3 regions of the Photobacterium sp. 2_MG-2023 genome follow, and region 2 is predicted to be linked to each of the others. Evidence: predicted binding sites of a transcription regulator. Region 2 holds the regulator's gene; each other region holds the start of a gene.

Region 1 (4,257 bases), on a different contig from region 2:
CTTGACGGCCTGACTGAGTGGGCACCTGCGCCGCTGCCGCGTCAGGCGAATGAGCGCGATGTTGAAGCTACGGAAGAGAAGTTCTCCGGCTTCGTGTTCAAGATTCAGGCCAATATGGACCCGAAACACCGCGACCGTATTGCCTTTATGCGCATTGTATCGGGCACTTATACCCAGGGCATGAAAATGAACCATGTCCGTATCGGCAAGAACATCAGCATTTCGGATGCTGTGACTTTCATGGCCGGTGACCGCTCCCGTGCTGAAACCGCCTATGCCGGTGACATCATTGGTCTGCATAACCACGGGACGATTCAGATTGGCGATACCTTTACCCAAGGGGAAAATCTGAAATTTGCCGGTATTCCGAATTTTGCTCCTGAGCTGTTCCGCCGTATCCGCCTGCGCGATCCGCTGAAGCAGAAACAATTGCTGAAAGGCCTGGTGCAGCTGTCGGAAGAAGGTGCGGTGCAGGTATTCCGTCCGCTGCTCAACAATGATTTGATCGTCGGCGCCGTCGGTGTGCTGCAGTTTGACGTTGTCGTGGCCCGTCTGAAGGCGGAATACAATGTCGAAGCCATTTACGAAAGCGTCAACGTGGCAACGGCACGCTGGGTAGAATGTGGCGACGGCAAGAAATTCGAGGAATTCCGCCGCAAGAATGAAGTGAATCTGGCGCTGGATGGGGGTGATAACCTCACTTACATCGCACCGACTATGGTGAACCTCAATCTGGCGAAAGAGCGTTTCCCAGAGGTGGACTTCCGCGCCACCCGCGAGCATTAATGCCTGTCTGTTGACTTAAGGCTACGAAAGAAAAAGCCTCTGATTTCAGGGGCTTTTTTTGTTCGGTTGGCATCATGTCTCTTCGCTCGCTTGATGTCACGCAGCTCAGGAATGATACTGTTCAGTATTCAAACTATTCCTGACATAATCATGCAGGCTGTCTGAATCTGAACTGCAAGGAGGAGAGCACTGTGTTAACTCTAATCCGCCGTTGGCTGGCTCACTATGATGCTTGGTGCGAGCGTATGGGCTTTGTGCCGGAAAACCGGCGCTGTTGTGCGCCCGTCCGCTATGATGAAGACGATGCCCGTCATCCGGCGCAGCGCGCTGCCAGGGCAAGAGCGTGTCAGTCAGTGAAAAAGGATACCTCAGGTGCAGCTGATAGATAGTCACTGCCATTTCGATTTTCCGCCGTTTGCCGGTGATCCAGAGCCCTATCTGGCACAGGCCGGGCAGGCTGGCGTCAGCCATATCGTGATCCCATCGGTGGGGGCGCGAAACTGGCAGCCCATTCAGACATTGTGTGCCCGCACGGCATCCCCTGCACAGCCGGCACTCTTCTATGCACTGGGCATGCACCCGTATTTTGCTTCCGAGCACAATGCCGACACACTGAACCAGCTGGAGAGCAGGCTGAAAAAGGTCAGTCAGGAGACGGGCAACCGCTGTGTGGCTGTCGGGGAATGCGGGCTGGATTTTGCTATCCCGAATGCAGACAGACAGCAGCAAAAGGGCTGGCTGATCAGGCAACTGGAATTAGCCAATCAATTTAACCTGCCGGTGATACTTCACTGCCGGAAAGCTTTCCCTGAACTGATGCAATGCCTGAAATCTTGCCCGCCAATTCGGGGAGGGGTTTATCATGCATTCAGTGGTAGTTTGCAGCAAGCGTCTCAACTTCTTGATCTAGGTATCAAAATTGGCGTCGGTGGTACGATCACCTATCGCAGAGCGAACAAAACTCGAACTACAATGACTCAGTTACCTCTCGATGCGATGTTACTGGAAACCGATGCGCCAGATATGCCGTTGGCCGGTTACCAGGGAGAGCCGAATCAGCCGGACAGAGTGGCGTTAGTGCTGGCGGCTCTGGCTGAACTGAGGTCAGAATCATTGGCGGCACTTGCTGCTGCTACTAGCAAAAATGCAGAAGTTTTGTTTGCACTGCCTTCTCAAACTTGATGATTTTGACATTTCTCTGGCTTTTCTTTATCCATCAGGCGGTGACTTGGTGTGACCTCTATCACACTTGATGTTCATCTTTCACTCGGTTTCCAATCAAAGTGTGATGTGTGCATTACATGCTGTAAGTTGCCATGCGTATAATGCGCCCGACTCTTGAGAGAGCCGAATTGTCGAGACGCCAAAATTTAACTATAGGGATGCCATAAACTATGAGCGTGTTTATGAGCCTGGTTGGGATGGTTGTACTGCTGCTTGTGGCTGTGCTGCTGTCTGATAACCGTAAAGCTATTAACTTACGTACTGTGGGTGGCGCGTTTGCCATTCAATTCTTCTTCGGCGCATTTGTACTGTATGTGCCGGTAGGCCGTGATGTGCTGTATGGTGCGTCGCAATTCGTTGCCAATGTGATCGGTTACGGTGATCAGGGGATTTCTTTCCTGTTCGGCGGTCTGGTATCAGGCAAGATGTTTGAAGTCTTCGGTGGTGGCGGTTTCGTTTTCGCCCTGAAAGTGTTGCCGGTTATCGTGTTCTTCTCTGCACTGATTAGCGTACTGTACTATCTGGGTATCATGCAGTTTGTGATTAACATTCTGGGTGGCGCACTGCAAAAAGCGCTGGGAACGTCCCGTGCCGAATCCATGTCTGCAACAGCTAACATTTTCGTGGGTCAAACTGAAGCACCACTGGTTGTGCGTCCGTTTGTACCTAAGATGACTCAGTCTGAGCTGTTCGCTGTGATGTGTGGTGGTCTGGCGTCTGTTGCCGGTGGTGTACTGGCCGGTTATGCCTCTATGGGTGTACCGCTGGAATACCTGATTGCAGCCTCTTTCATGGCGGCACCGGGTGGCCTGTTATTTGCCAAAATCATCAAACCTGAAACAGAAACGCCTGTGGATCAATTGGGCGTTGATAAAGATGATGAAGGTCACGATGACAAGCCTGCTAACGTCATTGACGCAGCGGCTGCGGGTGCCTCTTCCGGTATGCAACTGGCACTGAACGTCGGTGCGATGCTGCTGGCGTTCATCGGTCTGATTGCCCTGATCAACGGTATTCTGGGCGGTATCGGTGACTGGTTCGGTATGCCTGAACTGACGCTGGAACTGATCCTGGGTTATGTCTTCCAGCCGCTGGCTTTCCTGATTGGTGTGCCTTGGAATGAAGCACAGGTTGCCGGTTCTTTCATCGGTCAGAAAATAGTCGTGAACGAGTTCGTGGCTTACCTGAACTTCACGCCGTACCTGAAAGATGTGGCTGATGGTGGCCTGCTGGTTGCTGAAACTGGTGTAGCGATGACTGAGAAGACCAAAGCGATCATTTCTTTCGCACTGTGTGGTTTCGCAAACCTGTCTTCTATCGCTATCCTGCTGGGTGGTCTGGGTGGTCTGGCACCAAGCCGTCGTCACGACATTGCCCGCTTCGGTATGAAAGCCGTTGCCGCAGGTACGCTGTCTAACCTGATGTCTGCAACGATTGCAGGTTTGTTCCTGTCACTGTAATTCAGTCAGAAACCGTCAGATTGAAAACGCCACAGCCTAGCTGTGGCGTTTTTTTTCGCCTCGCATTTTCTTTGCCGCTGACACTGGCGGTAGTCAACAGAATCAGTAACTATCTGAATCATTTTCAGTAAAAGCCGGTAAAAACCGTCAATTGACTCTTCCTTCACTCAGGCGGTACGCGCATGCTTAAGGGGTCAGCAGACACTTGGTTTTCTGCGGTCTACACTCTGTGAGTATTTCCAGACCGGATTGCATCGCACTCCCAGTCTGGTATCAACGACTGGAGTGATAGCATGCATGACGTGATAGTGGCTTTACTGGCAGGTGTGATAGTTGGGCTGATGTTTTCCGCGCTTAAACTGCCGATTCCGGCTCCCCCTGTGTTATCCGGGGTGATGGGCATTGTCGGTGTGTATATCGGCGGGCAGCTGTATCAATGGCTGATTGAACGTTTCTTTTCCTGAACAAGGTTCAGAATTGATCCGGACGGATAGATGACGATAGCCGCGTGCTGAATCAACACATTATCCACCCTGGGAAACGTCTATTGTATGGTTTGCCTCTGAGCTCCTTGGTAAAATGGCTGCGTTGAATCGCAGGTTGATGATATCTGCGTGTAAGTATCCTGATAATTCTGTGAATTAGGATGCAAAAATGAATGGCTGGCAAGGTGATGCCACCTTGCGCGGTGAAAAGGACGTCGATCGGGCACGCTGTAAAGGGCCTGAGTCTTCATGGAATCAAGTCCGCTTCTGTTTCTCTGAGGCTACAATCGGCAGAGTTACTA
Region 2 (4,257 bases):
CTCCATCGCAAAGCTCATTTTACCGCCCGGCACCACCAGGGTATTGTGGCGCGACATAAACGATCCCTGAATCATCGCCAGCAGATACGGAAAATCCACGTTTTTGATGCCGCGAAAACGGATCACCACAAAACTCTCGTCCAGACTGGGGATCGCTTTGGCACTGACAGGGTTCGAGGTATCCACCGTCGGCACACGCTGAAAGTTGATATGGGTACGGGAGAACTGTGGCGTGATGTAATTCAGGTAATCATCCATCGAGCGAACAATGGACTCCATCACCGCCTCGCGGGAATGGCCGCGATCCCGGGTATCACGGACGATTTTCTGAATCCACTCCAGGTTAACAATAGGCACCATGCCAATCAGCAGATCCACATGCTGTGCCACGTTGACATCACCGTCCACCACACCGCCATGAAGCCCTTCATAAAACAGCAGGTCGGTATTTTCCGGCAAATCCTGCCAGGGGGTGAATGTGCCCGGCATCTGGTTATACGGCACGGCCTCGTCAAAGGTGTGCAGGTAACGGCGAAACTTGCCGCTGCCGTCTTCGCCATACTGGCGGAAAAAGTTGCCCAACTGAGCAAAGTCGTTGGCCTGCGGGCCAAAATAACTGATATGACGGCCTTGCTCTTTGGCTTTACGGATCTCCACATCCATTTCAGGACGGGTGAACCGGTGGAAACTGTCCCCTTCCAGCCAGGCCGCATGAATGTTCAACATGTTAAACATTTTACGGAAGGCTTCCGAGGTGGTGGACGTTCCTGCTCCGGAGGAACCTGTTACTGCAATGATCGGGTGTTTTGCAGACATGACATACCTTGTCGTTAATCCTAACGGAATCAGTTAGTAACAGGGCCAGAGAAAGCAGTCAAGTTTCACGGGCCCGTTCATCGGCGTCAGCTTCCGTTTTCTGCTGCCGCTTTTCATTATGGCAGCTTTATTCTGCGCTCAGTGAACGGCGCAGTTTAATATCAACCGTCTCATGGAGTTCAGAGAACATAATCACGGCCTCGCCGCTGTCCAGTTGCTGCCTGACTCTGGCGACTTTCTGTTCCAGACTCAGCTCGCGTTCGCCATAGTCCGTACCTTCGCGCAGAACAAAGTGTTCTATCAAATTATCGAGTGTCTCGGGATCCAATTCTTGCCAGGGGATGATCATACTACTCACCGAAAAATAAGGGGGAAAACCGGCACGGCTTTCCCGAAACACCATTAAGCGGCGACGATTTCATAAGAATGTGTCAGCGTGACACCTTTGCCCAGCATCAGGCACACAGAGCAATATTTTTCCAGCGAATCACCGACCGCTTTGGCCACCAGCGCTTCATCAAGATCATGGCCTGTCACCACGAAATGCAGATTGACCGAGGTAAAATAACGCGGTGCCTGCTCGCGGCGCTCTGAGGTCATGTTTGCTTCGCAGGCCGTGATGGCCTGGCCGGCACTTTTCAGGCCGTCGACCACATCGACGGAGCTGCAACCGCCCGCTGCCATCAGCACCAGTTCCATCGGACTCGGTGCCGTATTGCCGCCGTTGCCGTCCATGACCACACTGTGGCCAGAGTTTGACTGGCCGACAAAAGTCAAACCTTCTACCCATTTAACACGTGATTGCATGCGATGCTCCTTACTACTCAAACCCGCATTTAAAAACTAAGTCACAACTGTGTGATCATGTGCACAGTAAAGCGTCCAAAATGTGCATTTATCGTCACCCAATATCAAGCAATGCGTGTCGAAAAAAGTTAAACTCTTGGACTGAATGTTCACATGCGCTTGCAGCCCAGCCGTTGACTGAATATCCTAGTTGGCAAACAATGATATTGTTATACCCAACCCCAATTCAAGGAATGACGTTGTTGGGCAACACACTGCAGAGGAAGTTAGTAATATGGTTCCAGGTAAACCGCAAACAGATCCAACCTTGGAGTGGTTCCTTTCTCATTGCCACATTCATAAGTACCCTTCAAAGAGTACACTGATCCATGCTGGCGAGAAAGCAGAGACCCTCTACTACATCGTTAAAGGCTCCGTTGCCGTTCTTATCAAGGACGAAGAAGGCAAAGAGATGATTCTGTCCTACCTCAACCAGGGCGACTTCATCGGTGAGCTTGGCCTGTTTGAAGAAGGCCAGGAGCGTACTGCCTGGGTTCGTGCAAAAACACCATGTGAAGTGGCAGAGATTTCCTTTAAGAAATTCCGTCAGCTGATCCAGGTCAACCCGGATATTCTGATGCGACTGTCTGCTCAGATGGCTCGTCGTCTGCAAGTCACCAGCCAGAAAGTTGGCGACCTGGCGTTCCTGGATGTTACCGGTCGTATTGCCCAGACACTGCTGAATCTGGCCAAACAACCTGATGCCATGACCCACCCGGACGGCATGCAAATCAAAATCACCCGTCAGGAAATCGGCCAGATCGTAGGCTGTTCCCGTGAAACCGTTGGCCGCATCCTCAAGATGCTGGAAGAGCAGAACCTGATTTCTGCCCACGGCAAAACCATAGTGGTTTACGGCACTCGCTGATCACTCAGCTGTGATGCAGCCAATGTGAGTATAAGAAAAGCCGCCAGTGCGGCTTTTCTTGCATTTGCACACCCTCCCCCGGCTTTGCATCGTGTTCCTCTAGTCACCTCACAGTTTTTCAGTTGCCTTCCTCATTCCTATTGCTACATTTGGCATATCAGTTTTATGTGGATGCAGCGATATGGATATCGAACGTTTTGCCCCGAATGCGCAGCACAGCCAGGTGCCAACCCGCCCTGTGGTCACTATGGGCCGCTTCCTCACAGCATCAGTGGAAATGACAGGGTTTCAGTCACCCCGTCTGTTACTGGAACAGGAAGCCGGTCTGCACGCCGGGATCCTGAGTCGTGACAACGATGCCTGGGTGCTGCCTTTGGATCAGCAGCACTGACACCAACAGCCTGACCTAAAAAAACAGCGACCAAAAGGCCGCTGTTTAAGGTGTTTTTCAGTCAGGCTGAATCACATATTGGTACTTTCGAAGATTTTGTCGGCTGACGCTTCGACAAAGCCCGGATAGAGTTCCCCGTCTGCCTGATGGTAGCGCTTGGCAAACTCATAAAAACCACCGGGAATTGTGCGAACACCGTCGGTGAAGGACACATCAACACGGTCAGCCATAGTGGATGACTGCTCCAGCATCACTGCCGGATTGCCTTTCACTTCGCCGCCGGCTTCATTAATGCTGAACCCGTTGTGGCGCAGCAAGCTGTTAACCGCCGCCACTTCGGTGAACTGCTCCAGCTGATTGACGCTTACCGTAAAGTGATTGGCGCCGTAACCGTGAGCGGCCACCCAGCCGGCATACTCGCTTTCCGCGGCCAGCATTTCATAGGTCGCAAAATCCAGCTCCCACAAACGGCCGTTATAAAGGAAAGACGCATCATCCATTGCACCGTCAGGGATCTGCTTTACCAGCGCACGCACCGTGTTCTGCAGTTGTGCAGAGCACTGACCAACCAGCAGTTCACTGATAAACACTTTCGGGGCAGCCGGATTCGGGTGCTCGAAGTGCTCCGCGTACAGTTTCTTCTGCTCGAAATGATAGATACCGCAAGGCTTGTAGCCAATGGCGATAAAAGGTGCAGCCAGAACATCCAGACTGACACCAGGCAGATTAAAGGTACGCAACGCAATATGATCATTCTGCAGAGGCTCTTCCTCTGTCAGCAGATCGTGTACCTGCGCCGCCGACGGGCAAAGACGGGTAGTAAAGTCCTGCCACAGGGCATCAAACAATTTTTCCACTCTTTCCATGATGCGGTTCCCCTTCGAAAATACGGGTTAAGTATGAATTACAGTTGGATCCCTGGAGACAGCTGTGCCGGCAATTCGGTTGCCTCACCTTCCATAGATGCCATTGGGTATGCACAGTAATCCGCAGCGTAGTAAGCACTCGGACGCAAATTACCCGAGGCACCCGGACCACCGAACGGCGCATCGCCGCTGGCACCGGTCAACTGGCGGTTACGGTTGACGACGCCCGCACGGATATGATCGATAAAGTATTCCCACTCACTGTCGTCAGTAGAAACCAGACCGGCTGACAAGCCGTAACGGGTATTGTTCGCCATCTCGACCGCCTGAGGCAGTTCCTGATAACGCGCCACCTGCAGCAGCGGCCCGAAGTATTCTTCATCCGGCAGTTCGGCTATCTTGCTGACTTCAATGATGCCCGGAGTCACTATGGCGCCCTGGCCGCGATCGGCTTTCAGCAGCGGCTCGCC
Region 3 (4,257 bases), on a different contig from region 2:
CCGAAAGTCGCCTGTAACGCCTTATCAGAAAGTTGCTTCATATCAGCCAAAGTTGCATGCCGAAGGACATATTTAATTTTGGCAACGTTGCGGGTATTCATACTTAAAGAGCGGTATCCCATGCCAACCAAGAGTATGGCGCCGAGAGGATCACCGGCCAGTTCGCCACACACGCTCACCGGTATTGATAACGCATGGCTGGAATCCTGAATGTGCTTCAGTGCCTGAATAACTGCCGGATGGAAAGTATCATAGACACTGGCAACACGGGAATTGTTCCTGTCGACAGCCAATAAATATTGCGTTAAGTCGTTGCTGCCTACCGAAATAAAGTCGACCCGCCCTTTCAGAGCCGGCAATTGGTACAAAATCGAAGGGACTTCGATCATAATGCCCAATCTTGGCCGCTTAAGCACTTGCCCTTTGCTGGCAGCATATAAAGCCACTTCATTGAAAGCACGATCAATCAATGCCTTTGATTCATCCAGTTCAGGAATGCCTGAAATCATGGGCAAGAGGATGTCCATATTATCAAGGCCAATACTGGCCTTGAGCATAGCCCTGACCTGAATGAGGAAAATTTCAGGATGATCCAGGGTAAAACGAATACCACGCCAGCCAAGAAAAGGGTTATCTTCTTCAATAGTAAGGTACGGCAAAGGTTTATCGCCGCCTATGTCTAAGGTGCGCATTACCACAGATTTACCCGGGTAAGAGGCCAGTATTGAGCGGTACTGTGCAGCCTGTTCTTCTTCCGACGGAAAACTGCGCTGCAGCAGAAATGGCACTTCAGTCCGGTACAGACCGACACCATCGACCCCTTTATTGACTGCAATATTGGTGTCAGCACTTAATCCGGCATTCAGATGCAGATAGATCCTTTCTTGATCTTTCGTTTCCGTCGCTTTATCCAGATCTTGTTCTACCAGAGCCGTCAGCTCATTTTCTTCTTTCAGTAACCGCTTGTATTCGGCCAGAATCTGCCGGTTGGGTTCAATGAGCAGATCGCCGCGATAACCGTCGACCACCACCAGGGCGTTGTGGACTTTCTCCGGTACAAAATCGACCCCCATGATGGCAGGAATGCCCAGTGCCCGGGAAAGGATCGCCGCGTGGGAGTTGGCGGCACCTTCCTGAGCCACCACAGCGGCCAGTTTATCGCGCGGAATGCTGGCCAGCATAGCGGCTGTCAGCTCTCGGGTCAGCAATACGATCGGGGCATCCCACTGGTGCTCGACACCCTCTTCGTTATGGAGGAAAAACAGCAGGCGCTGGCCAAGTTCGCGAATATCGTGCGCCCGTTCACGCAGATAATCATCCTTCATATTGGCAAAGCGGACAGAGTAGGCCTCCACTGTCTGCCTGACGGCCCATTCGGCCTGATCGCCGCCCGCCACTTTGGAAAACAGATCCTTACGCAGCATGGGATCATTGAGCAAGTGGCTGAAAAGATCAAAAATCGCCAGGGTGTCTTTGTGCAACTCGCTGTCAAAGCGTTTTCGCAACCGGCGAAATTCATTACTCGCCATCTCAATGGCAATGCTCAGGCGTTCCTGTTCAAACTCTCTGTCCAGACAGGAGGCCGGTGACACAGCTTCCAACCGAGGCTGGTTGTCATCCCACCAGGCTTTGGCGATGGCAACCCCGGTCGATGCGGCCGAACCTGTTAAATGCAGTCCGTCACGCTGGCCTGGCCACATACCCTGCGCTTTGGCATGCGCCAGAATTACCGCCAGCTGTGCGGCCAGTGTCACCATGAACGACTCTTCACTTTCAGTGAACTCACGCATATCGCGTTGCTGGATAACCAATACACCGAGGACTTTACGCTGATGGATAATGGGTGTGCCGAAAAAGGAGCGGAAGGTTTCTTCGTTGGTCCCTGGGATATGTTTGAAGTTAGGGTGCTGGCGCGCATCGGCCACATTGACAGGCTCAGCCTGACGGCCAACCAGACCGACCAGGCCTTCATCAAACCCAAGCCCGACCTGATAAGAAGGCTTGGTCAGCCCCTGGGTAGCCATGAGCATATATTGCTTGCGGTGTTCGTGAACAATGTAGACTGAGCAGCACTCAGTCTTCATTGCCTGGCAAATACTGACGACCAGCAGATCCAGCGCCTCGAGTAATGTCGGAGCACTGGCCACTTTCTCTACAATTTCTCTTAGCTGGGTCAGCATAAGCGTTACTTTCCCTAGGTTAACTCCGCTTGTGTTTACGTTTTAACTTGCGTTCCTTGCGCTCCTTGAAAGGCATCGCCATCGCCGCGAACTCTTTCAGCGCCCGGCGATAAACGTCCCGTTTAAAGGACACAACCTGACGAACCGGATACCAGTAGCTGACCCAACGCCAGCCATCGAACTCCGGTGTACTGCCACGCTGCATGTTCACCTTAGACTCATCGCATTCCAGACTCAGCAAAAACCACTTTTGCTTTTGTCCGATACAAACTGGTTTGGAATCCCACCTTACCAGACGTTTAGGCAACTTGTATCGCAGCCAATGGCGGCTGGATGCCAGAATCCTGACGTCTTTTTTGGTCAGACCCACTTCCTCATACAGTTCACGGTACATGGCCTGTTCCGGGGTTTCCCCTTCATCAATACCGCCTTGTGGAAACTGCCAAGAGTGTTGTCCATATCGTCGAGCCCAAAATACCTGGCCATGGCTGTTACAGATAACTATCCCCACATTAGGGCGATATCCATCGCCATCAATCACTGGACGACCTCAAGTAAAAATATCAATTAACAGTGATTTTTTCACAGAATTAGCCTCAGGGTAAACATTCATTGTCATCAATCACTGTTTTTTCCTACCTAGCACTCACTTTATGGATAACTTAAGAGGAATTCAGAGGTTATAAACAAAGAAATGAGACCTCTCCCACATTTATTCACGCTTTCTGTGGATAGTTGTGTGTAGAAGCTCTCCTATTGTCCATTTAATCAACAATAAATCAGAATCCAAACAACTGCGGCACTAGTGCATAAAAAACAACAAATAACTAAAAATCAATCTCTTACATAGAGGTTAAGTTTAAAATACAGCTACAGATTAAATGACTTTCCAGAGGATCATTGCCACTGGTTAAAGATCAACCACCCTCGGCTTTATCCACACCCCTTGATGATTAATGGTCAAATAATCATCGCAGAGGCGTTTAAATACTGCACAAAACCCTGTGAATACGTCCAGCTTACACAGTAGACACATTGTTCAAAAAAGTACCTGTGGATATCTTAATCCCAGGATCCTACGCAAACAGTCTGATCAAGCCGACAGTCATTCAGCAGCACAAAGCATCAAATGTGTTAAAATGCATGGCCACGTTTTTGAAAAGTTACTCATCCTAATGACGATCTCCAGACAACCCGCTCCTAACTCAGAATCAGAACTCCTCAGCCGGGCACAGGCGCTGGCCGGCTTTACTCTGGGTGAGCTGGCTGAGCTGGCAGGACAAATCGCCCCACCGGATCTGCGCCGGGATAAAGGCTGGGTGGGCCAGTTGCTGGAATGGCATCTGGGGGCAACGGCAGGCAGCCAGCCCGTCCCTGATTTCGCCAATTTGGGCATTGAACTCAAAACTATTCCCATCAGCCATCTGGGCAAACCGCTGGAAACCACCTTTGTCTGCGTTGCCCCTCTGATTGGCTTGCAGGGCGTGAACTGGGAAAACAGCCATATCCGGCACAAACTCGCCCGGGTCCTGTGGATCCCCGTAGAAGGTGAGCGTGAAATCCCGCTGACTGAACGCCATGTCGGCTCTCCTCTGTTGTGGAGTCCATCTGCCGACGAAGAAGCCCGGTTACGCCAGGACTGGGAAGAGCTGATGGAACTGATCGTACTGGGAAAAGTGGAGCAGATTACAGCCCGCCATGGTGAAGTCCTGCAGCTGAGACCCAAAGCCGCCAACAGCAGAGTACAGACCGATGCTTACGGCGCAGACGGCCACCCGATCAAAACCTTACCCCGGGGTTTTTACCTCAAAACCCAGTTCACCACCGAACTGCTCAAACGCCACTTTATGCTCTGATAACAGAGCGGGCTATACATTGATCGTCATGTCATCCTGGCAACACTCAGGTTTACCATCCAGTGAGAATTCATCATGAGGATCAATCGTCCTTAATGTGATCGACTTGATCCCAAGTGGCCGCAGAAAATCCCTCACCTGCTCCATAGTCTGAAAATGCAGCATGTTGTCATCGTCATCCTTTAATGGCTCAAGATGATGTTTATATTCAACTTCCATAA

The links. Region 2 encodes CRP, which controls carbon source genes, mostly activating them, when cyclic AMP is high. Its sites were predicted from a motif close to TGTGANNNNNNTCACA; they were not measured.
Region 1: a site for CRP is predicted at 2,019-2,034, ahead of Q4491_RS06470 (NupC/NupG family nucleoside CNT transporter). Genes of this name have one in related genera too.
Region 3: a site for CRP is predicted at 2,876-2,891, ahead of rppH (RNA pyrophosphohydrolase). Genes of this name have one in related genera too.

Annotation. Positions count from the first base shown of each region.
Region 1 is NZ_JAUOQQ010000005.1:192,340-196,596, reverse strand. It holds gene prfC (peptide chain release factor 3) at 1-786, shown strand, start outside; gene Q4491_RS06480 (hypothetical protein) at 978-1,175, shown strand; gene Q4491_RS06475 (TatD family hydrolase) at 1,159-1,968, shown strand; gene Q4491_RS06470 (NupC/NupG family nucleoside CNT transporter) at 2,181-3,470, shown strand; gene Q4491_RS06465 (XapX domain-containing protein) at 3,764-3,934, shown strand.
Region 2 is NZ_JAUOQQ010000004.1:195,220-199,476, reverse strand. It holds gene Q4491_RS05560 (phosphoribulokinase) at 1-816, opposite strand, end outside; gene Q4491_RS05555 (YheU family protein) at 944-1,165, opposite strand; gene Q4491_RS05550 (OsmC family protein) at 1,219-1,623, opposite strand; gene crp (cAMP-activated global transcriptional regulator CRP) at 1,898-2,530, shown strand; gene Q4491_RS05540 (hypothetical protein) at 2,712-2,921, shown strand; gene Q4491_RS05535 (DUF1338 domain-containing protein) at 2,993-3,787, opposite strand; gene astD (succinylglutamate-semialdehyde dehydrogenase) at 3,826-4,257, opposite strand, start outside.
Region 3 is NZ_JAUOQQ010000002.1:163,761-168,017, reverse strand. It holds gene ptsP (phosphoenolpyruvate--protein phosphotransferase) at 1-2,180, opposite strand, end outside; gene rppH (RNA pyrophosphohydrolase) at 2,200-2,721, opposite strand; gene mutH (DNA mismatch repair endonuclease MutH) at 3,356-4,036, shown strand; gene Q4491_RS03415 (DUF6482 family protein) at 4,049-4,257, opposite strand, start outside.